One region of the Blautia sp. NSJ-175 genome, then DNA from elsewhere that is predicted to be linked to it. Evidence: riboswitches for the same ligand, from Rfam matches in the RefSeq annotation. Region 1 holds a riboswitch; each other region holds the start of a gene.

Region 1 (9,983 bases):
ATGGAGTGATAAGGAAGAACCTCCACGGCCTTCAGATTCTTAAGGGTACCGAGAAATTTTCCAAGGGAACGGAGGGATTCCCGGTCACAGGTAATGCCGGGAACCGCCACATGGCGGACCCAGAGGGGAATCCGGTGCGCATCCAGATATCCGGCGAACTGAAGGATATCTTTGTTGGAATGCCCAGTCAGGTTTTTGTGGGTTTCATCGTGGATATGCTTAATGTCCAGCATGACCAGATCCGTGGACTTTAGGAGCCGGTCTAACTTCCCAAGGTACTTTGAACTGCCGCCTCGGAAGGTAACACCGGAGGTGTCCAGGCAGGTGTGGATACCCTGTGCCTTTGCCTTTTCAAACAGCTCTGTCAGGAAGGAAAGCTGCAGAAGCGGCTCTCCCCCTGTGGCGGTAAGACCGCCCGTGGAATAGAAGGCACGGTTCCGGTTCACGGAGGCTATGATCTCCTCTGTGTCCATGAGCCGGCCCTCCCCGGGGTTCCAGGTATCAGGATTGTGGCAGTACAGACAGCGCATGGGACAGCCCTGGAAAAATACCACATAGCGGACTCCCGGGCCGTCCACGGTTCCGAAGCTTTCCAGAGAGTGGATATATCCTTTCATGTGGACACCTGCCTTTCCTTTATATATTCTGATGGAAGGTTCTGGAGATCACTTCATCCTGCTGTTCTTTGGTCAGCTTGATAAAGTTTACAGCATAACCGGATACACGGATGGTGAGCTGCGGATACTTTTCCGGGTGTTTCTGTGCGTCCAGAAGTGTGTCCCTGTTGAATACATTTACGTTCAGGTGATGCCCGCCTTTTGCCGCATATCCATCCAAAAGTGCCACCAGATTTTTCTCTGCATTTCCGTTTTTGCCCAGGGCATCCGGTACGATGGAGAAGGTATTGGAGATACCGTCCTGGGCATCCATGAACGGCATTTTGGCAACCGTGGCCATGGATGCGACCGCGCCGTTGGTATCACGTCCGTGCATGGGATTGGCACCCGGGGCGAAGGCTTCTCCGGCTTTTCTGCCGTCCGGGGTGGAGCCGGTGTTTTTGCCGTAGGACACATTGGAGGTGATCGTCAGGATGGATGTGGTGGGGACACCTCCGCGGTACGTATGGTTGCCTTTGATATACTGCATAAAGGTATGAAGCACCTCCTGGGCGATCTCATCTGCCCGGTCATCATCGTTTCCGTATTTGGGGAAATCTCCTTCAATCTCAAAATCAACAGCGATTCCCTGTTCGTTGCGGACCGGCTTTACTCTGGCATACTTAATGGCGGAGAGAGAGTCCGCCACAACGGAAAATCCGGCGATTCCGGTGGCGAACCAGCGGCGTACTTCCTTGTCATGGAGCGCCATCTGCAGGCGTTCATAGCTGTATTTGTCATGCATGTAATGGATGATGTTCAGAGCGTTCACATAGACACCTGCCAGCCATTTCATCATGTCTCTGTATTTTTCCATCACCTCGTCATAATCCAGATATTCAGATGTGACAGGGCGGAATTTTGGGCCTACCTGCTGTCCGGAAACCTCATCTACACCGCCGTTGATGGCATAGAGCAGACATTTTGCCAGGTTGGCACGGGCACCGAAGAACTGCATCTCTTTGCCGATGCGCATGGAGGATACACAGCAGGCAATGCCGTAGTCATCCCCGTGTACCGGGCGCATGATATCATCATTTTCATACTGGATGGCAGAGTGACGGATGGAGATTTCGGCGCAGTATTCCTTGAAGCTTTCCGGAAGCCCGGAGGACCACAAAACAGTCAGGTTCGGTTCCGGAGCAGCACCCAGGTTGTCCAGGGTATGAAGGTAACGGAAGGACATTTTTGTCACCAGAGGACGGCCGTCCAGTCCCATGCCGCCGATGGATTCTGTCACCCAGGTAGGGTCTCCCGCGAAGATCTGGTTATAGTCAGGGGTGCGGGCAAAGCAGACAAGGCGGAGCTTCATGATAAACTGGTCAATGATCTCCTGAATCTGGGATTCCGTGAAGGTCCCTTCTCTTAAATCCCTCTCTGCGTAGATATCCAGGAACGTGGAAGTGCGGCCAAGGCTCATGGCTGCCCCGTTCTGTTCCTTCACGGCTGCCAGGTAGGCAAAGTAAAGTGCCTGTGTGGCCTCCAGAATATTCTCAGCGGGTTTGGAAATGTCGCAGCCGTAAATGCGGGCCAGTTCCTTTAACATTTTCAGCGCGCGGATCTGTTCGGAGAGTTCTTCGCGCTCACGGATAACATCGGAATACATAATGCTGCGTGTGGTGGCTTTTTCTTCCTCTTTCTCTTCGATCAGGCGGTCCACACCGTAGAGGGCAGCCCTTCTGTAGTCGCCGATGATACGCCCTCTGCCGTAGGCATCCGGTAGTCCGGTGATAATATGATTGGAACGGCAGGCACGCATTTCAGGGGTGTAGGCATCAAACACACCGGCATTGTGCGTCTTTCTGTGAGTGGTGAAATACTCCACAACCTCAGGGTCCACACGGTAGCCATTGTCCTCGCAGGCTTTGACTGCCATACGGATACCGCCGTATGGCTGCATGGAGCGTTTCAGTGGCTTGTCTGTCTGCAGGCCCACGATCTTTTCCTTGTCTTTATCCAGGTATCCGGGGCCATGGGAAGTGATGGTGGAGACGGTTTTGGTGTCCATATCCAGAACCCCGCCCTTTTCCCGCTCCTCTTTCATAAGGGCAAGAACCTGCTGCCACAGGTCTTTGGTGTCCTCTGTGGCCTCTTTAAGGAACTTTCCGTCTCCCTTATATGGTGTATAATTCTGCTGGATAAAGTCCCGCACATTGATCTCTTTTTCCCAGGCACCGCCTGTAAAGCTTTTCCATTCTGTTCTCATAAAGTATTTACCTCCTGCTGTAATCATGAATCAAAGCTGACAAAAATATGTGCAGCAGCCTCGAAGAAAAAGGTTACCAGATATTCCCAAATTGTATATTGTATACAAAATGTAACCTATGCTATATAAATAGCACAGCCAATAGCCTGTTGTCAATCTGGATTAAAAAAGTACTGAATAAAATACAAAGAGAGAAGGCAAAGAAGGTTTTTTGTAGTTGAAAGCGTGAAAGTATAATGATAAACTAGAACCATAAAAAGGAGGCATTACACATATGTTATTTATAGAGTATCCAAAATGCAGCACCTGCCAGAAGGCAAAGAAATGGCTTATAGAGAAGGGGATAGAGTTTGAGGACCGCCATATTATAGAAGAGAATCCCACCAGGGAGGAGCTGGAGACCTGGTATCACGCAAGCGGTCTGCCCCTGAAACGTTTTTTTAATACCAGCGGTATGAAATACAAGGAGCTGAAACTGAAAGATAAGCTGCCGGAAATGAGCGAGGAGCAGCAGCTTGACCTGCTTGCCACGGATGGTATGCTGGTGAAGCGTCCGGTGCTGGTGGGAGAATCTTTTGTTGTCACGGGGTTTAAGGAAAAAGAGTGGATGGAAAAGCTCGGTCTGTAAAAAAGAGGTGCGGAAATGGCAATTGAAAAAGTAAAGGAGTATTTCAGAGGTTTTGGCATGGAGGAGCGGATCATGGAATTTTCCCAGTCCTCAGCTACCGTGGAGCTGGCGGCAAAGGCTGCCGGATGCGAACCGGAACGCATTGCCAAAACCCTGTCCTTTTTGGTTGACGGCAGGACGGTCCTTGTGGTGATGGCAGGGGACGCCAGGGTGGACAACAAAAAGTTCAAGGATTATTTTCATACAAAGGCCAAAATGCTTTCTCCCGATGAGGTGGAAACAAGGACAGGACATGCAGTGGGCGGAGTATGCCCCTTCGGGATTCCGGCTGATGTACAGGTGTTTTTAGATATTTCCCTGAAGAGATTTAAGACAGTATTTCCGGCCTGCGGAAGTGCCAGCAGCGCCATAGAGCTGACGCCGGGCGAGTTGGAAAAATACGCCGGCAGCCGGGAATGGATCGATGTATGCCGGGGATGGCAGCCGGAAAAGCCGTTTGTGCCGGAAAAGCCGTTTGTGCCGGAAAAGCCGTCTGAGTCAGAAACGCCGTCAGTGCCGGAAATGCCATCTGTGCCTGATACGCCGTCAGTGCCGGAACCGTCAAAAAAGTATCTGTCCCGTATGCCGGGGGGCTTTTTTATCTATGAGGCTGATGGCGACGAGAAGATCACCTATGTCAATGAGAACGTATTAAAACTTTTCCGGTGCAGGGATATGGAGGCTTTCCAGGCGCTTACAGGCGGTTCCTTCCGGGGAATGGTGCATCCCGGGGATCTGGAACGGGTGGAGAGCGAGATCATGGCGCAGATCGCGTCAGACACATACGATTATGTGGAATACAGAATCTGCTGCCAGGACGGAACGGTTTTGTGGGTGGAGGACTACGGACGCCTGGTGGAGGAGGAGAACGGAAAGTATTACTTTTACGTCTTTCTCGTGGATGCTACAGAAAAAATCAGGCTGCGGAAGCTGGTGAACCGCAGGGATCATCTGCAGAGGGTACTCACCACGCTGGCAAATGATGTGGATTTTGACATACACTGCAAAGACTGTACCATTGATGTCTATGGCTGCTTTGAGCAGCGCTTCGGAAGACCGCCCAGGAAGAAGGATTTCATTCCTTTTATGTGTGAAAACTGTGAGAAAAAGGGAGAGGTGAAGCTCTTTGTGCACAGTTATCCCATGGAGGAACAGAGCTTTGACAAGGAAGAGCAGGATGTGGTCATGGTGGACGGGGAAGGCAATAACCTGTGGACCAGATGCCAGATCGCACATTTTAAGGGGAAGGACGGCGGCTTTGACAGAAAAATCGGCAGAATGCTGGACACCCATGAGCAGACCATGCGGGAGATTTACTATCGACAGGGAGCGGAAAAGGACTGTCTGACCGGTATTTACAACCGCAGGTCAGGGGAGCGGCTTATCAAACGGCGGCTGAAAAGTATGGAACAGACCACCTCCTGTATGATGATCATGCTGGATGTGGACGGATTTAAAATGCTTAATGACACCTACGGGCATCCCTTTGGCGACAACATTCTTCTGCAGGTAGCCTGTGCCCTGCAGTCCACTTTCCGGAAAAATGATATCTGTGCCCGTATCGGCGGAGATGAATTTATGGTATTTTTGGAGGATGTCAGGGATAAGGGCGTCTGTCTGAAACGGCTGCAGCAGCTTGTCACATACACGCTGCAGGACGAGAGCGTGGAGCAGTACAATGTGACTCTGTCCGCAGGTGTATCTTACCAGACCGGCAGTAAGCTTTCCTATGAGGAGATGTACCGGCGTGCCGATGAGGCCTTGTATGAGGCAAAGCGGGCAGGAAAACGCTCCTTCAGGGTATACAGTGAAAATGACGCTTGACAGGGCGTACTGCATAATATAGAATGAAATCTGCAGAGTATTCTGCTTAAAGAATGAAAAAGAAAAGAGGGATAGGATGATTCAGTAGTTTATGATTCGGAGCATGGAAGACAGAGCATTACCTGCACAGCAGGTCTGTTTTCGTTGCCGGAGAGTAGACTGACTGGAGAATGGTATCCCTATGATGATATCTTCAGCGAACCCGATATGGGTGCGCGTATTTAAGAGTCTGTTTTTCCGGTGGAGAAGCAGGCTCTTTTTATATCAGGAAAGAAGGTATGCATAATGCTGCAGATTAAGAATCTGACTGTTACACATAAAAAAGATATGAGAACCCTGGTGGAGGATTTTTCTTTTGTACTGAACAAGGGGGACAGGGCAGTCATGATCGGTGAGGAGGGAAACGGAAAATCCACCCTTTTAAAGCTTATCTATGACCCGGCTCTGGTGGACTCCTACGCAGAGTATACAGGGGAGATTGTCAAAAACCACATAAAGGCAGGGTATCTGCCCCAGGAGCTGGAAGAGCGGAATCGGGAGAAAAGCATCTGGGAGTTTTTCACGGAAGAATCAGACTTTTATAATATGTCCCCCAAAGAGCTGTCAAAGATAAGCAGGGAGCTTGGAATACCGGCGGATATTTACTATTCCCAGCAGAAGATGGGAGAGCTCTCCGGCGGAGAGAAAATCAAGCTGCAGATGGCGGGAATCCTCATGGGAAATCCCCATATCCTTCTGCTGGATGAGCCGTCCAATGACATTGATATCAGGACTTTGGAGTGGATGGAACAGTTTATGAACAGCAGTCATATTCCCATCCTCTATATCTCCCATGATGAGACATTGATCGAGCGCACAGCCAATGTCATCATTCATCTGGAGCAGATCAACAGAAAGACAAAGCCCAGGTACACGGTGGCAAAGATGGACTACAAAACGTATATGGAAAACAGGGCAAGAGGGCTCGCCAATCAGGAACGCATCGCAAGAAAAGAGCGGGAGGAAGCTGAAAAACAGGAGGAACGGTTCCGCAGGATCCAGCAGAAAGTGGAGAGTGATCAGAGAAATATCAGCCGGCAGAATCCTCACGGAGGCAAGCTTTTGAAAAAGAAAATGCATGCGGTAAAAGCCATGGAACGCCGGTATCAGAGGGAGGCGGAGGACAGGACGGAGATACCCGAGACAGAGGATGCCATTTTTATCCGTTTTCAAAAGGGCACCTCCATTCCAAACGGTAAGACAGTGCTGGAGTATTCTCTCGACAGACTCGCGGTTGGAGACAGGCTGCTCTCAACACAGATTCATCTGACTGTAAAAGGACCGGAAAAAATCTGCATTACCGGGGCAAACGGTACGGGAAAGACAACACTTCTTAAAAAAATTGCTGCAACCATGGAGGGGCGTACCGATATCCGGGCCGCTTATATGCCGCAGAACTATGAGGAAAAAATGGACGGCAGCAGGACTCCGCCGGAATTTCTTGAGAAGACGGGTGACAAAGAAGAAATCAGCAGGATACGCACCTATCTGGGCAGTATGAAATACACGGCGGATGAGATGGACCACTGCATCTCCCAGCTTTCCGGCGGACAAAAGGCAAAGCTGTTCTTTCTGAAAATGAGCCTGGACGGCAGCAATGTGCTCCTTCTGGATGAGCCGACCAGAAACTTTTCACCGCTCTCCGGGCCGGTCATCCGAAAACTGCTGGCTGATTTTGAGGGGGCAGTCATCAGTATCTCCCATGACAGGAAATATATGGAGGAGGTGTGCGATACCATCTATGAACTCACAGGCAGAGGGCTGGAGAAGAAATGAGGATAGACAGGGAGTATTTGACAGATACAGGCAGGTGTGGTATTCTTATAGTCAGTTAATTCATCAGGGGAGCCTGTAGCGGCAGGCTGAGAGGAAGTAATCAACTTCGACCCTTTAACCTGATATGGGTAATGCCAGCGTAGGGAGAGAAGGACGATTCCGGGAGACGTGTTGGCGTCTCCCTTTTTGTGTTCGGCGGCCCTGTCAGGATGCAGAGAGGAGAACAGAAATGCTGGGAGAAATACTGGAAAATGTCAGAGAAAGAACGCCTCTGATTCAGAACATCACCAATTATGTAACTGCAAATGACTGCGCCAATATTACGTTGGCCTGCGGCGCTTCCCCGACGATGTCGGACGGGGAGGAGGAAGCAGAGGAGATGGGGCGTCTCTGCGACGGCTTAAATATCAATATGGGAACTCTCCATCCGCGCTCTGTAAAAGCCATGCTTCTGGCCGGAAAAAGTGCTGCGGGTTTTGGCCGCCCCATTGTGCTTGACCCTGTGGGAGCCGGCGCATCCACATACCGCCGGGAGACAGCAGAAGAGCTGCTCAGAGAGATTCCATTTACTGCCATCCGGGGAAATATATCTGAGATCAAGACCATTTCCGGAGGCAGAAACAGCTCCAAAGGTGTGGATGCCGACGCAGCGGATGCTGTGACAGAGGAGAATCTGGAAAAGACCATAGCGCTGGCCAGAGACTTTTCAGGAAGGACAGGAGCTGTGATCGCCATAAGCGGCGCAGTGGATATTGTGACAGATACAAAAAACACATACATAATCAGAAACGGGCATCCCGTCATGGCAAAGATCACTGGCTGCGGATGTATGTTAAGCTCCCTCACCGCAGCCTATCTGGCTGCCAATCCTGACAGAAAGCTGGAGGCCGTGGCTGCTGCTGTCATCACCATGGGCCTGTGCGGGGAGAAGGCATATGAGAAAATGGCAGAGGAGAACAGCGGCAACGCAGGCTGCAGGAATCACCTGATCGATGAAGTATATAAACTGACCGGCCGGGAGCTGGAGAGAGGAGCAAAATATGAATTGCGTTGAGAAGAGAGAGTTGGTGAGGCGTGCCCTGCTTTTGTATGCCATTACGGACCGGTCCTGGGTGGGGGAAATGACACTTTACGAACAGGTTAAGGCGTCCCTGGACGGAGGTATCACGCTTCTGCAGCTCAGGGAAAAGGATATGCCGGATGATGAGTTCCTGCGCGAGGCAAAGGACATGAAGGCGCTGGCGGCCAGCTACCGCGTGCCCTTTATTATCAATGACAATGTGGGTATTGCGCTGGCTGTGGACGCGGACGGGGTACATGTGGGACAAAGCGATATGGAGGCGGGAAGCGCCAGGGAAAAACTGGGCCCTGACAAGATCATAGGCGTCTCTGCAAGAACCGTGGAGCAGGCTTTGCAGGCTGAAAAAATGGGCGCGGATTATCTGGGAGTCGGCGCGGTATTTTCTACCTCTACAAAAGAGGATGCAGATGTGATATCCCGGGAAACACTGCAGGAAATCTGCCGGGCTGTATCCATTCCCGTTGTGGCTATCGGAGGGATCAAGAAAGAGAATCTGATGCAGCTTGCCGGAAGCGGTGCCGCCGGAGTGTCTGTCATATCCGGTATCTACGGACAGCCGGATATCAGAAAAGCCTGTGAGGAGCTGCTGGCTCTGGCGAAGGAGATGACAGAAAAATGAGAGAAATAAAAGGGGCTGTCTTCGATGCGGACGGTACGCTGTTCGACTCTATGGGGCTGTGGGACCGGGCAGGGGAAATCTATCTGAGGCGGAAAGGAATCAGACCCGGGGAGGATACGAAGGAGCAGCTGGAGACCATGACCATGGAGGAATCCGCAGAGTATTTCCGCAGCAGTTACGGGATCCGCCTGGAACGCGATGAGATCATTGACGAATTCAACAGGATGATATATGACTGTTATGAAAAAGTGATTCGGATAAAACCGGGCGTTCTGCAGGTACTGGAGGATTTAAAGAGCCGTAATGTCAGAATGTGCATTGCCACATCTACGGACAGACCTCTGATCGAGGCAGCTCTTAAAAATAATGGGATTGATGGATATTTTACCGGCCTTCTCACCTGTACAGAGGCCGGAGCAGGCAAAAGAAATCCGCGCATTTATGAGCTGGCGATGGGGATTTTAGGTACAAAAAAAGAAGAAACTCTGGTGTTTGAAGATGCATATTTTGCCGCAGAGACAGCAAAAAAATCCGGGTTTACAGTGGCAGTTATACGCGATTTTTATTCGGAAAAGGACAGAGAAAAACTGTTGAAACTGGCAGATATTTATCTTGAAAGCTGGGAAGAATGGGGGAAAAACAGATGAAAAAGGTATTGACGATCGCCGGTTCGGACTGCAGCGGAGGAGCCGGGATACAGGCGGATATTAAGACAATAACCGTTCACAAAATGTACGCCATGAGTGTGATCACAGCTCTCACGGCACAGAATACAACAGGCGTATACGGCATCCGGGAAACAGATGCGGAGTTTGTGGCAAAACAGATGGACTGTGTTTTTACGGATATTCGTCCGGATGCAGTAAAAATCGGTATGATACCCAATGAAAAGATTATTCGTGTGATTGCAGAAAAGCTGAGAACATACCAGGTACAGGATGTAGTTTTAGACCCGGTCATGATTTCCACAAGCGGCAGCAGACTCATGTCCAAAGATGCGCAGGAAGCTCTGAAAGAAGAGCTTTTTCCTCTGGCAGCAGTGGTGACACCAAATCTTATGGAGGCGGAGGCACTCTGCGGATTTTCTGTCAGTACACCGTGTGAGATGGAGCGGG
Region 2 (9,983 bases), 230 kb from region 1:
CAACAACGGGGAAAAGATGCTGAGTACCCTGCAGGACCTTATGAGGAAGAAAGAGGCGGGAACCATCAGCCTGGAATTTCATGGGGAGAGCGGCATTTTATGCTTTCTGCCCATGAGGGATTCTTATAACTGGTATCTTATTTCCATCCTGCCCAAACGCGTTCTGCAGCAGGAGTCATCTGAAATCATCAAGATGGTGGCCGTCACATTTACAGAGCTGGCAGTGGCGCTGATCCTGATCACAGGACTGCTGCTCAGCCGCGAATCCATGAAGGGGCGTGAACAGGGAAGGATTTACCGGGAACGGCTTTTCCAGAACATTTCTTCCAACATAGATTTTGCTTTCCTTGTCTACAACCCTGCGGACAGAAGCGTGGAAATGGTTTCCGACAATGTCAGGATGCTGTTTGATGTGGAACCGGGGCAGGTCATGTCCAGGCCGGAAATCCTCTTTGACCACTGTGGGATGCCGGGGGATGACAGGGACCGCATTTCCTTCTTTAACGGCAGTCTGGTGAAGAAGATGCGAAAGGAGTATAAGACAGGCACAGACAATGAACTGCAGCGCTGGACAGAGGTGCATCTTCTTCCCGCGGATAACGGGCAGTACCTGGCTGTCCTGCATGATACCACAGGCGAGCACCATATGCGGGATGACCTTGCGGATGCCCTGCGGCAGGCACAGGAGAACAACCGGGCCAGAAACGCCTTCTTTTCCTCCATGTCACATGATATCCGTACGCCAATGAACGGCATCATCGGCATGACAGCCATTGCGCGGGCCAATCTGAATAACCCGGATAAGGTTAAAGACAGCCTGGAAAAAATATCCACGGCATCTGATCATCTGCTTGCCCTCATCAATGAGGTGCTGGATATGTCGCGTATCGAGAGCGGTAAATTCAGCCTGAAAAAGGAGCCTGTGAACCTGCCGGAGCTGATCTCCAATGTTCTGCTCCTCATTAAGCCGGAAATGACAAAAAAAGGCCACACCATGCATGTAAAATCGTCTGTCCTGGACTATGATACAGTGATCGGGGATGCTTTGCATATTCAGAAGATCCTTCTGAACCTCTTATCAAACGCTGTGAAATACACGCCGCAGGGCGGAGAGATCACGATCCGGCTCCAGGAAAAAAAGCGGGATGACCGGATGATCGATATTGTATTCCAGGTGGAAGACAACGGCATCGGAATGGAACCTGACTTTGTAAAACGTATCTTCAATCCTTTTGAGCGGGCAGAGGATAACCGTCTGAGCAAGGTGACAGGCACCGGCCTGGGAATGGCCATCACAAAAAACATTGTGGATGTGATGAGCGGTACGATCCATGTGGAAAGTACGCTCGGTGCAGGGTCAAAGTTTACGGTGGTTCTGCCCATGGTGCTTATGGAACCTGACAAACAGGAGACCGGCGTGCTGGCGGGACATACGGTGCTTGTGGTGGATGACAGCCCGGATACCTGCGAGGGCATTCAGCTCATGCTTGAGGAAGCCGGGGTGCATGTGGATTGGGCACTGAGCGGCGGGGAGGCTGTAAAAGCCGCCAACAGGGCCCGCCGGATGGGCCGGGATTACTTTGCGGTGATTTTGGACTGGAAGATGCCGGAGATGGACGGGGTGGAGACTGCCCGCCGTATCCGGGCGGATCTCGGCAGTGATATCCCGATCATTCTGTTGTCTGCCTACAATTGGGAGGAAGTGGAGCAGGAAGCCCTGGAAGCGGGAATCAATGGATTTTTGACAAAGCCTGTTTTCCGCTCTGAACTGGTGCAGAAGCTGCGTTATTATATCATGGGGTCTTCCGCAAAAGTACAGGAGATCATGGACAGTGAAAACCGCGGACGGTTTGAAGGCCTGCATGTTCTGATGGCTGAGGATAATGAACTGAACCGGGAAATTGTGGAGGAACTGCTGCGGGACAGCGGTATTTTGGTGGACAGCGTGGAGGACGGTCTGCAGGCTGTCAGGAAAGTGGAGCAGACCGGGCCGGGATATTATGATATGATCTTTATGGATATCCATATGCCTGTGATGGACGGCTTTACAGCCACGGGAGAGATCCGGGCGCTCCAGAAGAACAGTGCGGAACATATTCCCATTATAGCCATGACTGCCGATGCCTTTGAGGAGGATGTTTTAAAATGTAAAAATGCCGGAATGGATGCCCATATATCCAAACCGATCGATATAGCAAGGCTTTTTGAAGTCATCCGGATATATGCGGATAAGGAAAGCGGGGATGGAAAAAATGAAGAGAAGATATAGAAGGTTAACGGCAGCGGCACTTGCATGTATGCTTTTATGCAGCGGCTGTTCCGGAGAGAAGGAAGAGCCGGAAGTATACATTGATAAAAATGAGCCGGATGTTGTGATCACCCTCTTTACCCAGGGGGAAAACATATCAGAGATTATAAATAAGTGCTGTTCTGATGTGATCAATCCAAAAACAAAGGGCAATATTATCCTGTACAGTGATTTCGCGGATTTCTATGCAGAGGAAGGGCTTTCTTACCGGGAACTTCTGCTGAAGCGCATGGAAAGCGGACAGGCGGATGACCTGTATATCATACCGGCGGAGGATGTGCTGGAGTTTGACCAGAAAGGTTTTATCTATGATTTATCCGGTCTTGACTGTATCAGCAGCCTTTCTGAGGATGCCCTCCGGCAGAGTACATATAAGGGGAAGGTGTTTTCTGTCCCTCTGTCCTATACCGGTTTTGGCCTGATCTGGAATGTGGATATGCTCCATCAGTATCAGCTGGAGATTCCGGAGACACTGGACGAGTTCTGGAATGTCTGTGATGTATTAAAGCAGAACGGCATCCTTCCCTACGGGGCCAATAAGGATTTTGGACTGAGTGTTCCTGCCATGTGTGCGGGACTGGGGCCGCTGTATCAGAATCCTGAGAGTGAGGCGCTTACTGCCGCTCTTGCAAAGGGGGAAACGCCTGTCAGTACCTATATGCGGGACGGCTTTGCTTTTCTGCAGACCATGATCGACAGGGAATATCTGGATGTGGAACGCTCCTTGGAGACACTGCCGGGCAGTGACGAGGAGGCCGCCTTTTTCGCTGAGGGAAAATGCGCGTTTATCAGTTCTCTCTGCCGCGCGGCAGCGTTTGCCAGGGACTACCCGTTTGCAGCCGAGATGACCGCGCTGCCGGTGCTGAAGGAAGGCCCCGTCTGTGTTGTGGGTGCGGACCAGAGGCTGGCTGTCAATCCCAATACAGAGCATCTTGGCGAGGCACTTGCAATCCTGGAAAACCTGTGTACCACAGATACGCTCAATGCATTTGCAGGGGAGCTGGGGAAGGTATCCTCAGCACGCGGAAATGAGGCCACCACGCTGCCCCAGGCTGAGAAGTTTGTATCCTGTCTGGCATCCGGAGGCCAGATTCCCAATCAGGATTTCACGCTCCCGTTTAATACCTGGAATACCATCAAGGAACTCTGCGTAGAGCTCTGTGAGGGGGCGGACGTAGAGATCGTGTGCAGGGAGTATGATGAGAGACAGAAAGAGGAAATTGCGCTGTACGGCGATAAAGATATATGAGATTGACTTGACAATCAATTTACAATGAAGTAAACTTGAGAAGACAACAGGGGAGCTGGAGAGAAGTCCGGCTGAGAGTAAAACCGTAATCGTTTTTCACCCTTAACCTGATCCGGGTAATGCCGGCGTAGGGAGCATAAGAGAGGCACCATAGACCGGTGCGCATTTGTTCTGAAAAACAGCTCCTGTTCGGGTAAAACCTGTCGGGGGCTTTTTCTTTTGCACAGATTCCCCGGCAGAAAACGATGATAAATTTCTAAGGAGGAAAAGAAAATGAACGCAAGCGTAGCAATCCAGACACTGCCGGAGGCAGCAAATGACGAGGAACTGATCCGTATAGTCGATGAGGTCATTGACTATATTAAGAGTACGGGGCTGAACTATTATGTAGGGCCTTTTGAGACAGCCATTGAGGGTGACTATGATGAACTTATGGATATTGTAAAAGAATGCCAGCACATCGCTGTCCGTGCAGGCGCACCTTCTGTTGCGGCCTATATCAAAGTGTCCTATAAGCCAGAAGGAGATGTGCTGACCATTGAGAAAAAAGTTACAAAGCACCACCAGTAAGCTGTGGGCATCTGCAGCCCTGGCCGCCATTCTGGTCATCTGGCAGGCTGTCTCCATGGCAGGCCTGGTCCCGGGATATATGCTGCCCTCGCCGGTACAGGTGGTGAGGGCGTTTATCAGTGAATTTCCCCTGCTCATGGAGAATTCCAGGGTGACGCTTTTGGAGGCGGCTGCAGGGCTTTTCTGCGGTGTGGTTTTCGGGTTTGTCATGGCAGTTCTTATGGACCGCTTTGACAAGCTTTACAAGGCGTTTTATCCGCTGATCGTTATTACACAGACCGTGCCTACCGTAGCCATCGCGCCTCTTTTGGTGCTGTGGTTCGGATATGAGATGCTGCCAAAGGTCATTCTGATCGTGATCGTGACCTTTTTCCCTATCACCATTGGGCTTTTGGAAGGATTCCGCTCCGCAGACAAGGATATGATGAACCTTTTACGAAGCATGGGGGCCGGCAGGCTTCAGATCTTCCGATATATCAAGATGCCGGGGGCCATGGGCCGGTTTTATGCAAGCCTGCGCATATCTGCCTCCTACTCCGTGGTGGGAGCGGTTATCTCTGAGTGGCTGGGCGGTTTTTCCGGCCTCGGTGTGTATATGACACGTGTGAAAAAGGCGTTTGCCTTTGACAAAATGTTTGCAGTTATTTTTCTCATATCCATTATCAGCCTTCTTCTCATGAAGCTGGTGGATATTCTGCAGAAAAAAAGCATGCCCTGGGAACGGGCAAAATAAGACAGAACAGAGAGGACAATGGAGGATGAAAAAGAAGATTCTGGCGGCTGTCCTGACAGCCTGTATGCTCACATCTGTGGCGGCGTGCGGCAGCAGCGAAGACAGCGGGAAGAAGGACAGCGGTTCCGAAGATTTGGAGAAGATCACTTTCGTGCTGGACTGGACCCCCAATACAAACCATACAGGTCTTTACGTGGCGAAAGAGAAGGGATATTTTGAGAAGGAGGGACTGGATGTAGAGATCGTACAGCCACCGGAGGACGGCGCGGACGCTCTTGTGGCATCGGGAAAAGCCCAGTTTGGTGTCTCTTTCCAGGACAGCATGGCACCGGGTGTGGCAGGTGACAACGCACTGCCAAATACAGCGGTAGCAGCCCTGATCCAGCACAATACATCCGGCATTATCTCCAGAAAAGGGGAGGGGATGGAGCGCCCCAAAGGTCTGGAAGGAAAGAAATACGCCACCTGGGATGCCCCCATTGAGAAAGCCATGATGCAGAATGTGGTGGAAAAAGACGGCGGGGATTTCTCTAAAGTGGAACTGATCCCAAGTACGGTCACAGACGAGGTCTCCGCGCTGAAATCAAAATCCGTGGATGCCATCTGGATTTTCTATGCGTGGGCAGGAGTTGCCACAGAGGTAGCAGATCTGGAGACGGATTACTTTGCCTTTAAGGATATCAATCCTGTATTTGATTACTATACACCGGTTGTGATAGCAAACAATGATTTTCTGGAAGAGAAGCCAGATACGGCAAAGGCTTTTCTCCGGGCTTTGAAGCAGGGTTATGAGGATGCCATTGCAGACCCGGACGAAGCAGCATCTATTCTTCTGGAAGCTTCCCCGGAGCTGGATGAGGAACTGGTAAAAGCCAGTCAGGAGTATTTAAAGGACCAGTATAAAGCGGATGTAAAGCAGTGGGGATATATTGACCCTGCCAGATGGAATGCCTTTTACGGCTGGCTGAATGAAAACGGTTTGTCAGAGGCAGAGCTTCCGGAAAATGCCGGATTTTCCAATGACTATCTGCCGGAATAAAGGCAGTTTTCGGAGGAGGAGATATGGCGGAATTAAAGGTTTCAAATGTGAGCAAATCCTTTGACGGAGTGAAGATCCTGGAGGATATCAGCATAGAACTCCATGACCAGGAGCTGGTCAGCCTTTTAGGTGTCAGCGGCGGCGGCAAGACAACACTTTTCAATGTGATATCCGGTCTGGAAAAGCCGGAGACCGGGCATGTATATCTGGATGGCCGGGAGATCACAGGTTGTCCCGGAAATGTCAGCTATATGCTGCAGAAGGACATGCTTCTCCCGTACCGCACCATAGAGGACAATGTGGCTCTTCCCCTTCTCATAAAAGGGGAGAAGAAAAAGGCTGCTAGGGAAAAAGTACAGCCTTATTTTCAGGAATTCGGACTGGAAGGGACCCAGAAAAAGTATCCGGCCCAGCTCTCAGGGGGGATGCGCCAGAGGGCTGCCCTTTTAAGGACGTACCTGTTTTCACGGAAACTGGCCCTTTTGGATGAGCCCTTTTCAGCTCTTGATACATTGACCAAGAGTGCCATGCACAGGTGGTATCTGCAGGTGATGGAGCAGATCCATCTGTCCACGATCTTTATCACTCATGACATGGATGAGGCTATTTTATTGTCGGACAGGATTTATCTGCTCACAGGAAAACCGGGACGGATCACAGAGGAGATATGCATACAGGAACCGCGCCCAAGGCGCAGTGATTTCAATCTGACAGATGAATTTCTGAGTTATAAAAGGCAGATACTGGAGAAGCTGAATGGCAGCCAGGAGTCATAAAGGATATAAAAAAAGACCCGGGATACGGCTTGTACAGCCGCCCCGGGTTCTGTATATTATTCTGTTTTGTCTGAAGATTCAGCGGTGGTGTTCTCCATGGCTTTTTTTGCGTTTTCCATTCTTGCCTTCAGGTCCTCAGATACCTGTTCCACACTTTTTTCCACGGCTTCCTTCACGTTTTCGGCTGTTTCCGCAGCGCATTCCTTGGCAGTTCCGGCAGCGTCTTCTAAATCTTCCTTAACATCCTTGGCCGCCTCTTTGACATCCTCTTTGATATCATCCAGATCCATGTCGTCATCCTCGAAGATGTCCTCATCATCCAGATCATCCAGAATATCATCTGTGTGTTCTTTTACTTTATTTACCGTTTCCTCAACCGTTTTTTCCACTTTTTCTTTGAGCTTGCTTGCCACATTTTTGGCAGATGCAGCCGTTTCTTTTACATTGTCCTGAAAGTCGGCGAAATCTTCTTCCAGATCAGGATCTTCTTCTTTTTGTTTTTTCAAATAATAAAAAGCTGCACCGGCAGCCGCACCGATTACACTGAACCCCAATAATTTTTTTCCAAAGCTACCCATATTAATCCCTTTCCTTTCAAATGACTATTTTTAGTATTACCATTATAATACTTTTTAACAGAATATTGGAAGACCTAATTCATAAATTTTACATGAAATTTGCTAAAAAGTGTTGTTTTACATGAATTTTTCAATGATTTCCGCCACACCGCCCTGGTTGTTGTCACGCCGGGTAATATAATCCGCGTGTTTTTTTGCCTCCGGGGTGCCGTTTTTCATGCACACGGCAAAGCCTGCGGCATCCAGCATGGACAGGTCGTTTTCCGCGTCCCCTGCGCCTATGGTCTGCTCTATGGGCACATGCAGATACCGGCAGAGCCAGCGGATGGCAGCGCCTTTTGAAACACCCTCCATCACATGTTCCAGATAATATTCACTGGAGAAGAAGATGGAAACCTTTCCTTTGGCCCACGGAAGCATAGCGTCACGGTATGCCTCATGCTTTTTTCTGTCGTCCAGACAGGAGGTCAGCACCTTCACAGGCTCCTCCTTCAGATGCTCCAGAAGGTCCGGGTCCACCCGTACCTCCATCTGGGAAGACCAGTGGTACTGAGCCGCTTCCGGCCGGTCCTCAGGGGTGACCACATAATCCCCCTCATAGGTCTGGCAGTAGAGGTCAAAGCGGGCGGCCTGGTCAAAAATGTATTTTACATAGGACAGAGGCATGGTGTTCTGATAGAGAATCTCCCCGCTGCAGCAGTCGTAAATCATGCCTCCGTTGTAGAGAATGGCATAGCATCCTTCCCGGTTCAGTCCAAGTCTGTCCACAAACTTTTTGGCGGAAAAATAGGAGCGGCCCGTGCAGAGCACCACAGCATTTCCGTTCTGAAGAGTACGCTTTACAGCAATGGAATTTTCTTCCGGAATCTGTTTTTCGTCGTTGAGCAGTGTGCCGTCCAGATCAGTAAAAAGTATTTTCATAGAGCACTCCTTTATTCTTTATTGAGGGGTTACCTGGTGTTTATTATATCCCATATTTTCTGTTTTTCCAAGGGAACATAAGTTCCTGCGCGGGACGGGAAATATCCGGCTGAATATTCCAACGGGATTCTGGTAAAATAATATCAGATTTTGTAAAACACAGATGAAAAATTTGGCAAAAAATTATATTGCATGGAAGAGTGAGAGACGCTATACTTAAAAAAGCATGAATAGGAGGCAGGGAGCATAAATGAGAAAAATAATATTAGCCAGTGCTTCTCCCAGACGCAGGGAACTGCTGGAGCAGATTGGGGCTGTCTTTGAAGTCTGCCCGAGCAATGCGGAGGAAATTATGACGTCCAGTGTTCCCCGGGAAGTAGTACAGGAACTGTCCCGCTGTAAGGGAAGTGAAGTTTTTGAGAGGACATCCGGGGATGTGCTGGTGATCGGAGCAGACACTGTGGTGGCATTTCAGGATTCCATTCTGGGAAAACCGGCGGACGCAGCCATGGCCCGGGATATGCTTTTACGTCTCCAGGGCAATACCCATCAGGTATACACAGGCGTGACCCTTCTGTTACGGCAGCGCGGCACGGTAACGCAGAAGAGCTTTTATGAGAAGACAGAGGTCGTCTTTTATCCCATGACCGGGGAGGAGATTGACGCCTATGTGAGGACCGGGGAGCCTATGGACAAGGCGGGCGCCTATGGGATTCAGGGAAAATCCGCAGTCTTTGTGGAGAAGATAGATGGTGATTACAGCAATGTGGTCGGACTTCCCCTGGCAAGGCTCTATCAGGAATTAAAACAGATGGGAATAGACATAAAGGAGTGGCATTCATGATTCGGGCATGTATATTTGATTTGGACGGAACGATCGCGGACACAGTGGAATCCATCGGTGTTGTGGGAAACAGGCTTCTTCGCCATTATGGGCTTCCCGAACAGCCGATTCAGGAGTATAATTATTATGCAGGGGACGGAGCCGATGAACTGGTAAAACGGATCTTAAAAGCTTCCAAAGGCACTGACAAGGTGGATTATGAGGAGGCGAGAGTGCTTTACAGGAAATGGTTCGAGGAGGACCCCTTTTACCATGTAAAGCCCTTTGAGGGTATTCCGGAACTGCTTCGGGGACTGAAGGAGGAGGGAATACGGATCGCTGTATTTTCCAATAAGCCTCATCACGCAGCAGTGGATGTTGTGAAGAAGATTTTCGGAGAGGGGCTGTTCGATGAAGTGCAGGGCCAGACCGCCCAAGTGCCGAGAAAGCCTTCGCCTGTGGGGGCGCTGGCCATTGCAGACAGGCTTGGCGTCACTCCGGAGGAATGTCTGTATCTGGGGGATACCAACACGGATATGGATACCGGAAAGGCAGCGGGTATGTTTACCGTAGGCGTTACATGGGGATTTCGCCCGAGAAGAGAGCTTGAGGAGCATGAGGCGAAAAAAATAGTGGACAGACCGGACGAGGTACTGGCATTTGCAAAGGAGAGAAACCATGCTGAAACTCATTGCCAGTGATTTGGACGGGACGCTTCTGCAGGGAACAAGGGAAATCTCCCGGGAAGCGGTTGCGATGATCAAAAAATTATCCGAAATGGGCATTTTATTTGCGGCAGCCAGCGGCAGGCAGTACCCCAATCTGCGAAGACTGTTTGAGCCTGTGAAGGATGATATTGCATATATTTGTGAAAATGGCGCACTTGTGGTCTATCAGGGCAGAGTCCTACATAAAGATGTGTTTGACAGGACATTAGGAGATGAGATACTGGAAAGCATACTGGAGAAGGAAAGCGCGGAGGCACT
Region 3 (9,983 bases), on a different contig from region 1:
TGCAGATACCAGGCGTGCATCCCTGTAGCAAATGCATCCTTTCTGAAATCATCCAGCCCCAGAAGCGCCCCAAAAGCAACTCCTCTCATTCCGCCTTTCAATGCCCGCTCCTGCGCGTGAAACCGATAAGGGAAGATTCTTTTATGCCCGGCCAGATGCAGCGTCTCATACTTATGGGAATTATAAGTCTCCTGAAATACTGTCACATAATCAGCTCCGCATTTATGGAGATAGGCATACTCCTCACTGTTCATAGGATAGACTTCCAGTCCCACCATTTTAAAGTATTTTCTGGCGATCCTGCACGCCTCCCCCAGATACCTGACATCACTTTTTGCACGGCTCTCGCCGACCAGTATAAGAATTTCTTCCAGTCCTGTTTTGGCGATCGCAGCCATTTCCAACTCGATTTCCTCCGCGGTAAGCCTTGCCCTGCGGATATGGTTATGGCAGTTGAAACCACAGTAAATGCAGTGGTTTTCACAGTAATTGGAGATATAAAGCGGCGTAAAGAGATTTACACAGTTTCCGAAGTGTTTCCTGGTTTCAGCCCGCGCAGCCTGTGCCATCTCTTCCAGGAAAGGTTCCGCGGCGGGAGACAGAAGCGCTGCGAAATCCTCCGGTGTCCGTGTGTCATGGGACAGTGCAGCCAGTACGTGTGCTTCTGTATAACGGTGATAGTCATAGCTGTCCATGGCACTTATCACTTTATCCATAACATCAGAATCCAGAGCTTCCATACCCTCCATATATTCCATATGATTTGTTCTTGATGCAGTCATTTTTCCACCTCCTTATTGTTCCAGAAATCCGGTGAGCGGAGAGGAGGCGCTGGCTCTGCCGTTTACAACGCGCCCAAGGCCCGACAGGTATGCGGTACGTCCTGCTTCAATGGCTTTTTTAAAGGCTTCCGCCATGGCGGGTATGTCGCCGGAAGTGGCAATGGCTGTATTTGCCATGACTGCGGCAGCGCCCATTTCCATGGCTTCACAAGCCTGGGAAGGGCGGCCGATTCCTGCGTCTACAATAATGGGAAGGTCAATTTCCTCGATAAGGATTTTGATGAATTCCCTTGTGCACAATCCCTTGTTGGTACCAATGGGGGCACCTAACGGCATGATACACGCAGCTCCGGCATGTTCCAGGTCTCTGGCGGCGTTTAGATCAGGGTACATGTAAGGCATGACAATAAAGCCCTCTTTTGCCAGCATCTCTGTGGCGCGGATGGTTTCCTGATTGTCCGGCAGCAGGTATTTGGAGTCTCGGATGACCTCAACTTTAACAAAATCCCCGCAGCCCAGTTCCCTGGCCAGGCGGGCGATCCTTACTGCTTCATCCGCAGTTCTGGCCCCGGAGGTGTTGGGAAGGAGTGTTATGCCGTCCGGTATATGTTCCAGTATACTGGCAGTGCCGCTGTTGGCTCTGCGTACAGCCAGAGTAATGATTTCAGCCCCGGCATTTTTAACGGCAGCGTGGATCAGTTCCGGATTGTATTTGCCGGAACCCAGAATAAAACGGGAGTGAAATTCGTGTCCTCCCAATATAAGTTTGTCATCTTTTATCATGTCTTTTTCCTCTTTTCTATACGTCTTTTTCTCCTAGAATGAGCCGCAGTATCATATTGGCCTGATGTGCTGCACAGAGAGTGACTCTGGGAGCTGTCAGGCTTATGCCGGAGGCAATGTCACTGGTGCCGTCCCCGCAGAGATACAGGTTTTTCATCCTCTTTTCTGTATGTATGGAGTTGCTGCTCCCATAGCCGGCCATGCCCGAACCGGATACAATGAAAGTATCCGGACGGTGTTCCAGAAGATAGTTGACCAGCATGGCCTTATTTTCTGCCCGGTCAAATGCTTCACAGATGATCTTGTCATCCCTAAACAGGCGGTCTATATTGTTATCTGTTACCTTAACTGTGTCGGTGCGGACTGAGATGTAAGGGTTGATCTCTGAGATCTCTTCTTTCAGCGCTTCTGTTTTATACCTGCCTAAATGCTTCATCCTGTAAATCTGCCGGTTCAAATTGCTGGGCTCCACCCGGTCAAAATCGATCAGGTGAAGGCTTCCGATGCCGGTACGCGCCAGCATTACAGCCACATGGGAGCCCAGACCGCCGAGGCCGGCAATGGCGGCACCGGCATTCCGGAGTTTCCGGTGTATGGGGAGGGTATGGCGTTCTATAAGAACTTCCTCGATTTCGTCTTTGGACAGGATCGTATGTCTTTCTTCCAAATCAGCCGCCTCCTACAAAGCTGACAATCTCATAGGTATCTCCATCCTGAACGATGGTGTCAGCGTAACGGTTTTTGGAAAGAATATCACCGTTTCTCTCCACAGCGATGCGCTGCAGGGAATAACCCCGTTCCACTAGGAGGGTTTCCACTGTACAGGGGGCAGTAAGCTGAATGGCATTTCCGTTGATTGTTATCATTTGATATACCTCTTTATGTATGTGCTGTGTGACTGCTTAACAGGTCTTCGTATTTGCAGTGCTGCTTTTATCATTCGTCATAGATGCTGACAATCTCACCTTCCAGGATACGGTTCATGTTCCTGACTGCGCAGAAATTACCGCACATGCTGCAGGTGTCCTCCTTTTCAGGCTTTGCCTCTGCCCGGTAGCGCCCGGCTTTTTCCGGGTCCAGACAGAGACGGAACATTTCTTCCCAGTCCAGTTTCTTGCGGGCTGTACTCATTTTATTGTCCCAGTCGGCAGCGCCTTTTACACCTTTAGCAATATCTGCGGCATGTGCTGCGATGCGGGAAGCTATAATACCTTCCTTTACGTCCTCCAGATTGGGCAGACGCAGGTGTTCCGCCGGGGTCACATAGCACAGGAAGGAAGCGCCGTAGGTGGCTGCAATGGCACCGCCGATGGCAGCGGTAATGTGGTCGTATCCGGGGGCAATGTCTGTCACCAGGGGACCCAGCACATAGAAGGGGGCACCCTGACAGAGTGTCTGCTGAATCTTCATATTGGCCTCAATCTGGTCAAGGGGCATGTGTCCGGGGCCTTCCACCATAACCTGTACATCCTTTTCCCAGGCGCGTTTTGTCAGCTCACCCAGAGTGATCAGCTCCTCGATCTGGGAAATATCAGAGGCATCCTGAATGCATCCGGGGCGGCAGGCGTCTCCAAGGCTCATGGTAATGTCGTATTCCCGGCAGATATCCAGAATCTCATCATAATGTTCGTAGAAGGGGTTTTCCTGGCCTGTCATTTCCATCCAGGCAAAGATGATGGAGCCCCCGCGGGAAACGATATTGGTCAGACGTTTGTTTCGTTTGAATTTTCCGGCAGTCTCTTTGTTGATGCCGCAGTGGATGGTCATGAAGTCCACCCCGTCCTCGGCGTGCATGCGGACAATGTCAAGCCACTGGCGGGAAGTGATCTCTTTCAGGGGTTTGTGATAGTAGACTACAGCGTCATAGATGGGGACGGTTCCGATGATGGCAGGACATTCTTTTGTCAAGCGTCTGCGGAAGGTGCGGGTATCCCCGTAGGAGCTCAGATCCATAATAGATTCAGCACCCATTTTTACCGCGTTGTTGACTTTTTCAATTTCCATGTCCATGTCTTTGCAGTCCCTGGAAATGCCCAGATTTACATTGATCTTCGTTCTGAGCATGGAACCAATGGCGTTTGGCTCCAGAGAGGTGTGTTTTTTGTTGCAGGGAATGATGACCTGGCCTTTGGCCATAAGAGTCATGAGTTCTCTGACATCCATCTGTTCTTTTTTGGCTGCCGATTCCATCTCTTTTGTGATAATGCCTTTTCTGGCAGCGTCCATCTGTGTTGTGTACTGCATGTAAATCTCCTTTCTGTGTGACACGGAAATGCCCGGAAGGAGATAGAAGAGGTGAAAAAAATGCACCCCTGATGGGGTGCACCAAATATTACATAAACTTCTGGTTCGCTTCCTACGCCGGCATTATCCGTATCAGGTTCTCAGGGTCGAAATCCGTTCGTATTTCCTCTCAGCCGACGCGTCAGCTCCCCTTGCGTATTCAATTGTTTTCAGGTATTTTTCCTGCCATAATCATATAGCGGCTGGAGAAAATTGTCAACACTGAATTTTATATTATATATTTTTGATCAGATATTCCTGTCTGCCATCCCGCAGAAATACAGGAAGGGTATCCATGGAAGCTTCCGCTTCGATCCACTGTCCGCCTTCCAGAATTTCACCCGTATGGGCATTGGTCCAGGTGCTGCCCTCAGGCAGATAGACCTTCCGCCTGAAGGCGTGGGGTTCCACAATAGGAGCTGCCAGAATGTCCGGGCCGTACATGTACTGGGTATCCAGTTCCCAGGTGTTTAAATCCTCCGGGAATTCATAGAACATGGTACGCATAACCGGAGCGCCTGTCTCGTGTGCCTCAGCCATAAGGCTTCTGGTATAATCCCGCATCATTTCACGGATCTCAATGAATTTCTTCATGATCTGGTAATTTTCTTCCCCATAACTCCAGATCTCATTGTCTGCGCCGGTTCCCTCAGTCTCCTCTCCGTCTGCTTTGTAGAGCGGTGTGCGCGGGAGGCGGTTGCCGTGAAGGCGCATAACAGGGCAGAAGGCGCCGAACTGGAACCAGCGGATCAGCAGTTCCTGGAAGTCTTTGTCATAAATGTTGCCGCCGTGGAAGCCGCCGATATCTGTGGTCCACCAGGGGATTCCGGAGAGCCCCATCTGCAGGCCGGCCACGATCTGGTTGCGGAAATCCTGATAGGTGGAGTGGATATCACCGGACCAGATCAGGGCACCGTACTGCTGGCTTCCTGCCCAGGCACAGCGCACCAGGTTCAGAACGTCCTCCTGGCCGGCTGCTTTCTGGCCTTCATAGAAGCCGCGGGCGTATTCTCTGGGGTAAATGTTTCCCTGCTGCATGACGCTTCCGGCATAGTAACGGTAGTTTTCGTAATCATAGGTGGTATATTCCGGTTCCGCTTCATCCAGCCAGAAGAGTTTGACTCCGTTTTCCCTGTAATTCTTTCTGCATTTCTCCCAGACATATTCTCTGGCCTCAGGGTTGGTGGCATCATAGAATACATTGTTGCCCTGGAAATCCATCTGGACGTTCAGGCCGTGTTCTGTCTGGACGAGAAGACCCTTCTGGCGCATCTCCTTGAAGTTCTCACTGCGCCAGTCGATCTGGGGCCACACGGATACCATAAGTTCCATTCCGTAAGAGCGCAGTTCTTCCGCCATGGCCTTGGGGTCCGGGAAGAAATGCTCATCAAAACGGTAGTCTCCGCACCGCGGCCAGTGATAATAGTCAACCACAAACACATCCACAGGAATGCCCCGGCGGTGATATTCTCTGGCAACAGACAATACCTGTTCCTGGTTATGGTAGCGCAGTTTGCACTGCCAGAAGCCCAGTCCGCATTCCGGCATCATGGGAGCGCGCCCCGTCACCTGGCTGTACTGAGATTCGATCTGAGCGGGAGTGTCGCCTGCTGTGATCCAGTAGTCCATTTTTTTGGTGCTGTCAGCCCGCCACTCTGTTACATTTTTGCCGAAGGAGACGCTGCCGATGGCGGGATTGTGCCAGAAGAAGCCGTAGCCTTTGCTGGATACATAGAAGGGGATGGATGCCTGGGAGTTTCTGTGGGCCAGTTCAATATTGCAGCCTTTCAGATCCAGGATGTCCTGCTGATACTGGCCCATGCCGTATATTTTTTCGTCCTTGTTGGCCTCAAAGCTGACCTTCAGACGGTAATCGCCGCCGATATAAGGGGAAAATTTACGGGCCCTGCGGATCAGGGCGCCGCCGCCGTCCATCTCTTTGAGAAGTATTTCCTTTTTGTCGTTAAAGAAGGTGACAACCGCCGCGCTGTTCCAGCCTCTTGTGTCAATGAGAGCGGAGATTTTGCCGTTTGTGATCGTGGCAGTTTCCTCGTCTGCCTGAATCTGTGTGTGTGACGGTTCCTGTTCTTTCAGGGCACTGCTTGAAAGGTCCAGGGGACCGGAGGGTACGGAAACAACTCTCAGGCTGTTTGCGCCCCATGCCATAATGCGGAGGGTTTCGCCGGCATTGTGGTATTCAATATAATTTTCGCTTTGGGTAAAGAATGACATAATTTTCCTCCTGTAGATAAATAAGTTGTGTAGCGCTCTGGCCGGACAATCACGGCTGACGTTCATTTTCCAGTATTATAAGATTATCCCGGGGAAAAAACATCTATTATGATGTCAGGGTATATTAAAATCATGTCATATTTCTAAACTGACTGGGCGTCATTCCCGTTGCCTTTCGGAAAGATACGGCAAAGTAGTTGCTGCTGTCAAATCCTACAGCAAGAGCAATATCTATGACGGGAAGACCGGTCTCCCTTAACAGCGACATGGAACGGTTAATGCGGTAGCGGTTCAGGTAAGAGACAGGGGTGGAGCGGAAAGATTTTTTGAAAAAGCGGCAGAACTGTTCCCTGCTCAGGGAGACGGATTTGGCAAGGGAATCAAGGTTTAAGGGGTTCTGGTAATTTTCATCAATGTATCTTAGAATCTTCTTTTTCCGCTCCTCATTTATATAGTCGGATGTGGATTTTATATTGTGCTTTTCTTCTTTTATCAGAAGATGAAATAAAATCTGGTAAAGGTATCCCTTGATCAGCAGTTCCCGATAGGGATGGGAGGCGTGATAGGCTGCTGTGAGTTCCCCGAGGAGATGCTGAACAGCCTCACATTTCAAATCCGTGCCGTATATAACATAGGAGGACACAAAGCTGTTCTCAAAGAACGGATTTAACTGTCCGGCCTGGATGGCATCCTGATTTTTACTGGAAATAAAGTCAGGGTGGAACACAATGGAGGTAAAACGGCAGGTTTGATCCCTGTATTGATAGGCACCATGAAGCTGGTTTGGGGGAATCAGTACAATGGTGTCTTTTCCGGCAATGATGGAAATGCCGTCTACCACCAGCTCCATCATGCCTTCTGTCACAAAGAGGATCTCTGCCTCCTCATGCCAGTGGTTGTAAAGGATCAGCCCGTTTTCGCAGTATTCCATGTCCTGATATACCTGAAGGGGAAATTCATGACTTCCGTGGGCTGCTTGTTCTTTTAAATTATCATTGACGGCTGGATCGATATTCATATAAGGAGTCTCCTATAATAAAAAAAGGCATTCAGGATTAAGAAGCTTCCGGAATGCCTTTACATTAAGTTTAAGTTCAGGTGTTATCTGTTGAATTTGGCTGCCAGATCCTCAAACTCTGAGGCGAAATCCCTGACTGCATCCTCACTGGTTGCCCAGGAAGTACAGAATCTGAGGCAGGTGTGTTCCGGATCGGGTTTGCACTGGAAGGTGGTCAGAAATCTTTCGTTTACCGCTTCCGCCAGAGCATCCGGGAAAATAGGGAATACCTGGTTGGTAGGTGCCGGTGCCAGAAGCGGGATGCCTGCTTTTTCAAACACATCCTTAAGAATCTGTGCCATGGCAACACCTTTGCGTCCAAGCTCCAGATACAGCCCTTCTTTAAAAAGTTCCTCGAACTGAACGCCCATCATCCAGCCCTTTGCAAGGATTGCTCCGTGCTGTTTCATATTGAAGCGGAAATGGTCTTTAAATTCTTCTTTTACAATAACAAGAGCCTCGCCGAACATGGCGCCCACTTTCGTTCCGCCGATGTAGAAGGCGTCACATAAATCCGGCAGGTCCGGGAAGGTCAGGTGTGTCTCCTCCACAGCCAGGGCCATAGCCAGGCGCGCGCCGTCCATGTACAGATACAGGTCGTGGCGTTTGCAGAAGGCATACAGAGTTTCCAGCTCTTCTTTGGTGTAAACAGTTCCCACCTCTGTGGGATTGGATATATAAACCAGGCGTGGTTCCACCCAGTGTTCATTTTCATGTAATTTTAAGACAGGACGAATCAGGTCCGGTGTCAGTTTTCCGTCATCCGCGGGAATGGAAAATACCTTATGCCCCGTGGATTCAATAGCCCCGGTCTCGTGAGTGTTGATGTGACCGGTATCGGCACTTAAAACAGCTTCATATGGACGCAGAATATGGGAGATAAAAGTCAGGTTGGTGAGAGTACCTCCGGCGATAAAATGAATGTCCACGCTGTAATCCTCAAGTGCTTCCTGAATCAATTCCCTTGCGTTGTCACTGTGCTCGTCCAGTCCGTATGAATTGTTCTGGTGATAATTGATGGTTTCCAGCGCCCTGAGTATGTTAGGGTGCGCTCCTTCACTGTAATCATTCTGAAAACTATACATGGCAAAAATCCCCTTTTCCTGTATTTCTATCCGCATCCGAAGTCCGTTTTTCAGGCTCCGAATGACATGCTGCTGTTTCAAGCTACATTCTATCACACTTTGCAGGAAAAACAAATCATTTCGTTGAAAATGTCCGTTTTTGTTGATATAATGGGCGCAACGAGCCAAGTGGGAGCTTGCTCACATTTGGCGACTGCAGAAGATTGGGAACGCAGTTCGCAATATAATGGGCGCAACGAGGCAAGTTTTGGATGAACTGTTGGATTGATATAACACATTATGATGTTCATGAGGAGAGGTGTATATGGAAGAGACCGTAAATAAATTATTTCAAGATATAAATCATCTCATACAGGAGTCAAAAACAAAAGTAGCGGCCGTTGCTAATGCGGAAATCACAATATTATTTTGGAATATTGGAAATCGAATTAATGAAGATGTATTGGGAAACGCCAGAGCTCAATACGGAAAGCAGATAGTCGTGACGTTGTCACGACAATTAACAGCATATTATGGTAACAGTTATGATGAGAAAAAATTACGAAGGATGATGCAGTTTGCAAAAAGTTTTCCTTCGTTGGAGAATGTCGTTACACTGTCACGACAATTATCCTGGTCACATTTCGTTGCATTGATTCCTGTAAAAGATGATGTTGCACGAGATTTTTATGCGGAATTATGCAGATATGAAAAATGGAATGTCAGAACATTGCGGAAAAAAATAAGTGGCATGTTGTATGAAAGAACCGCAATCAGTTCAAAGCCAGAAGAATTGATCAGACAGGAGATTGCGGAACTAAAGAATAAAGATAAAGTGTCTCCGGATATTGTTTTTCACAATCCATATTTTCTTGATTTTACCGGATTAAGAGGTAATTTTAAAGAAAAAAACCTTGAAGAAATGCTGTTGACCGAACTGGAGAAATTTATAATGGAGTTAGGAACAGGATTTACATTTGTTGAACGGCAGAAGCATATGGTAATAGACGGTGAGGATTTTTTTCTGGACATGTTGTTTTTCAACAGGGCATTACATAGATTGGTAGCGGTAGAACTAAAACTCGGAAAGTTTAAGGCGTCGTATAAAGGACAGATGGAATTGTATCTGCGCTGGTTGGAAAAGTATGAAATGCAGGACGGCGAGGAAACTCCTTTAGGGCTGATTTTATGTACAGAAGGAGGAAACGAGCAAATTGAACTTTTACAGTTAGATAAGGCAGGCATTCGTGTTTCACAGTATTTGACTGTTTTGCCGGAAAAGCATTTGTTAACAGAGCAGATTAACAGAGCATTAGAGGAAGCCAGAGAACGTCAGGCAATGGAATATGATGATGAGTATGATGATTAACAAGCACTAAGAAATAAAGTTAAGTGTGAAATATAAAAGTGAAATTGAACCGCAGTGTGCATCTGCTGGCGCAGCGATCCGGGTGAGAAGAGAGGTGAGGTTGTATCAAAATAGGTGAGGTTTCAAAATTACTGCATATATCCCAGGATACAATCCGCTACTACATGGAGCTGGGCCTTCTGGTTCCCGGGAGGCATGGGAATCTGTATGATTTCAGTGAGGACAGTATTGAGGACATCCGCTGGATTCATAAGCTGAAGGAAATGGGATTCCTGTTGAAAGAGATCCAGAAAGTTTTGTCTCTGCGGCGCACTTCCAACTGGGTAGAACCCCAGGAAATAGCTGAGTACCTGATTCTTCTGGACAAAAAGAGAAAATCTCTGCGTAAGGATATTGAAAATATCGAAGATGAG

Evidence for each region. Region 1 has a riboswitch for thiamine pyrophosphate ahead of thiM (hydroxyethylthiazole kinase). Riboswitches for the same ligand answer to the same signal wherever they lie in the genome.
Region 2: it holds a riboswitch for thiamine pyrophosphate, as region 1 does, so the genes downstream of both, MUB35_RS11175 (thiamine-binding protein) here and thiM (hydroxyethylthiazole kinase) in region 1, are expected to answer to the same signal.
Region 3: it holds a riboswitch for thiamine pyrophosphate, as region 1 does, so the genes downstream of both, thiC (phosphomethylpyrimidine synthase ThiC) here and thiM (hydroxyethylthiazole kinase) in region 1, are expected to answer to the same signal.

The regions. Positions count from the first base shown of each region.
Region 1 is NZ_JALIFQ010000006.1:295,434-305,416, forward strand. It holds gene pflA (pyruvate formate-lyase-activating protein) at 1-617, opposite strand, end outside; gene pflB (formate C-acetyltransferase) at 637-2,862, opposite strand; gene MUB35_RS12210 (arsenate reductase family protein) at 3,137-3,490, shown strand; partial or broken gene MUB35_RS30810 (YbaK/EbsC family protein) at 3,506-3,970, shown strand; gene MUB35_RS12220 (sensor domain-containing diguanylate cyclase) at 4,112-5,353, shown strand; gene MUB35_RS12225 (ATP-binding cassette domain-containing protein) at 5,639-7,168, shown strand; TPP riboswitch at 7,224-7,331, shown strand; gene thiM (hydroxyethylthiazole kinase) at 7,398-8,222, shown strand; gene thiE (thiamine phosphate synthase) at 8,209-8,868, shown strand; gene MUB35_RS12240 (HAD family hydrolase) at 8,865-9,515, shown strand; gene thiD (bifunctional hydroxymethylpyrimidine kinase/phosphomethylpyrimidine kinase) at 9,512-9,983, shown strand, end outside.
Region 2 is NZ_JALIFQ010000006.1:68,160-78,142, forward strand. It holds gene MUB35_RS11165 (hybrid sensor histidine kinase/response regulator) at 1-2,269, shown strand, start outside; gene MUB35_RS11170 (ABC transporter substrate-binding protein) at 2,253-3,557, shown strand; TPP riboswitch at 3,596-3,708, shown strand; gene MUB35_RS11175 (thiamine-binding protein) at 3,831-4,127, shown strand; gene MUB35_RS11180 (ABC transporter permease) at 4,096-4,860, shown strand; gene MUB35_RS11185 (ABC transporter substrate-binding protein) at 4,886-5,899, shown strand; gene MUB35_RS11190 (ABC transporter ATP-binding protein) at 5,923-6,675, shown strand; gene MUB35_RS11195 (hypothetical protein) at 6,732-7,253, opposite strand; gene MUB35_RS11200 (Cof-type HAD-IIB family hydrolase) at 7,371-8,174, opposite strand; gene MUB35_RS11205 (Maf family protein) at 8,425-9,018, shown strand; gene MUB35_RS11210 (HAD family hydrolase) at 9,015-9,698, shown strand; gene MUB35_RS11215 (HAD family hydrolase) at 9,676-9,983, shown strand, end outside.
Region 3 is NZ_JALIFQ010000002.1:13,105-23,087, reverse strand. It holds gene thiH (2-iminoacetate synthase ThiH) at 1-782, opposite strand, end outside; gene MUB35_RS03785 (thiazole synthase) at 795-1,565, opposite strand; gene thiF (sulfur carrier protein ThiS adenylyltransferase ThiF) at 1,582-2,232, opposite strand; gene thiS (sulfur carrier protein ThiS) at 2,234-2,431, opposite strand; gene thiC (phosphomethylpyrimidine synthase ThiC) at 2,502-3,809, opposite strand; TPP riboswitch at 3,903-4,011, opposite strand; gene MUB35_RS03765 (glycoside hydrolase family 31 protein) at 4,083-6,080, opposite strand; gene MUB35_RS03760 (AraC family transcriptional regulator) at 6,211-7,098, opposite strand; gene MUB35_RS03755 (threonine aldolase family protein) at 7,182-8,222, opposite strand; gene MUB35_RS03750 (PDDEXK nuclease domain-containing protein) at 8,527-9,570, shown strand; gene MUB35_RS03745 (MerR family transcriptional regulator) at 9,675-9,983, shown strand, end outside.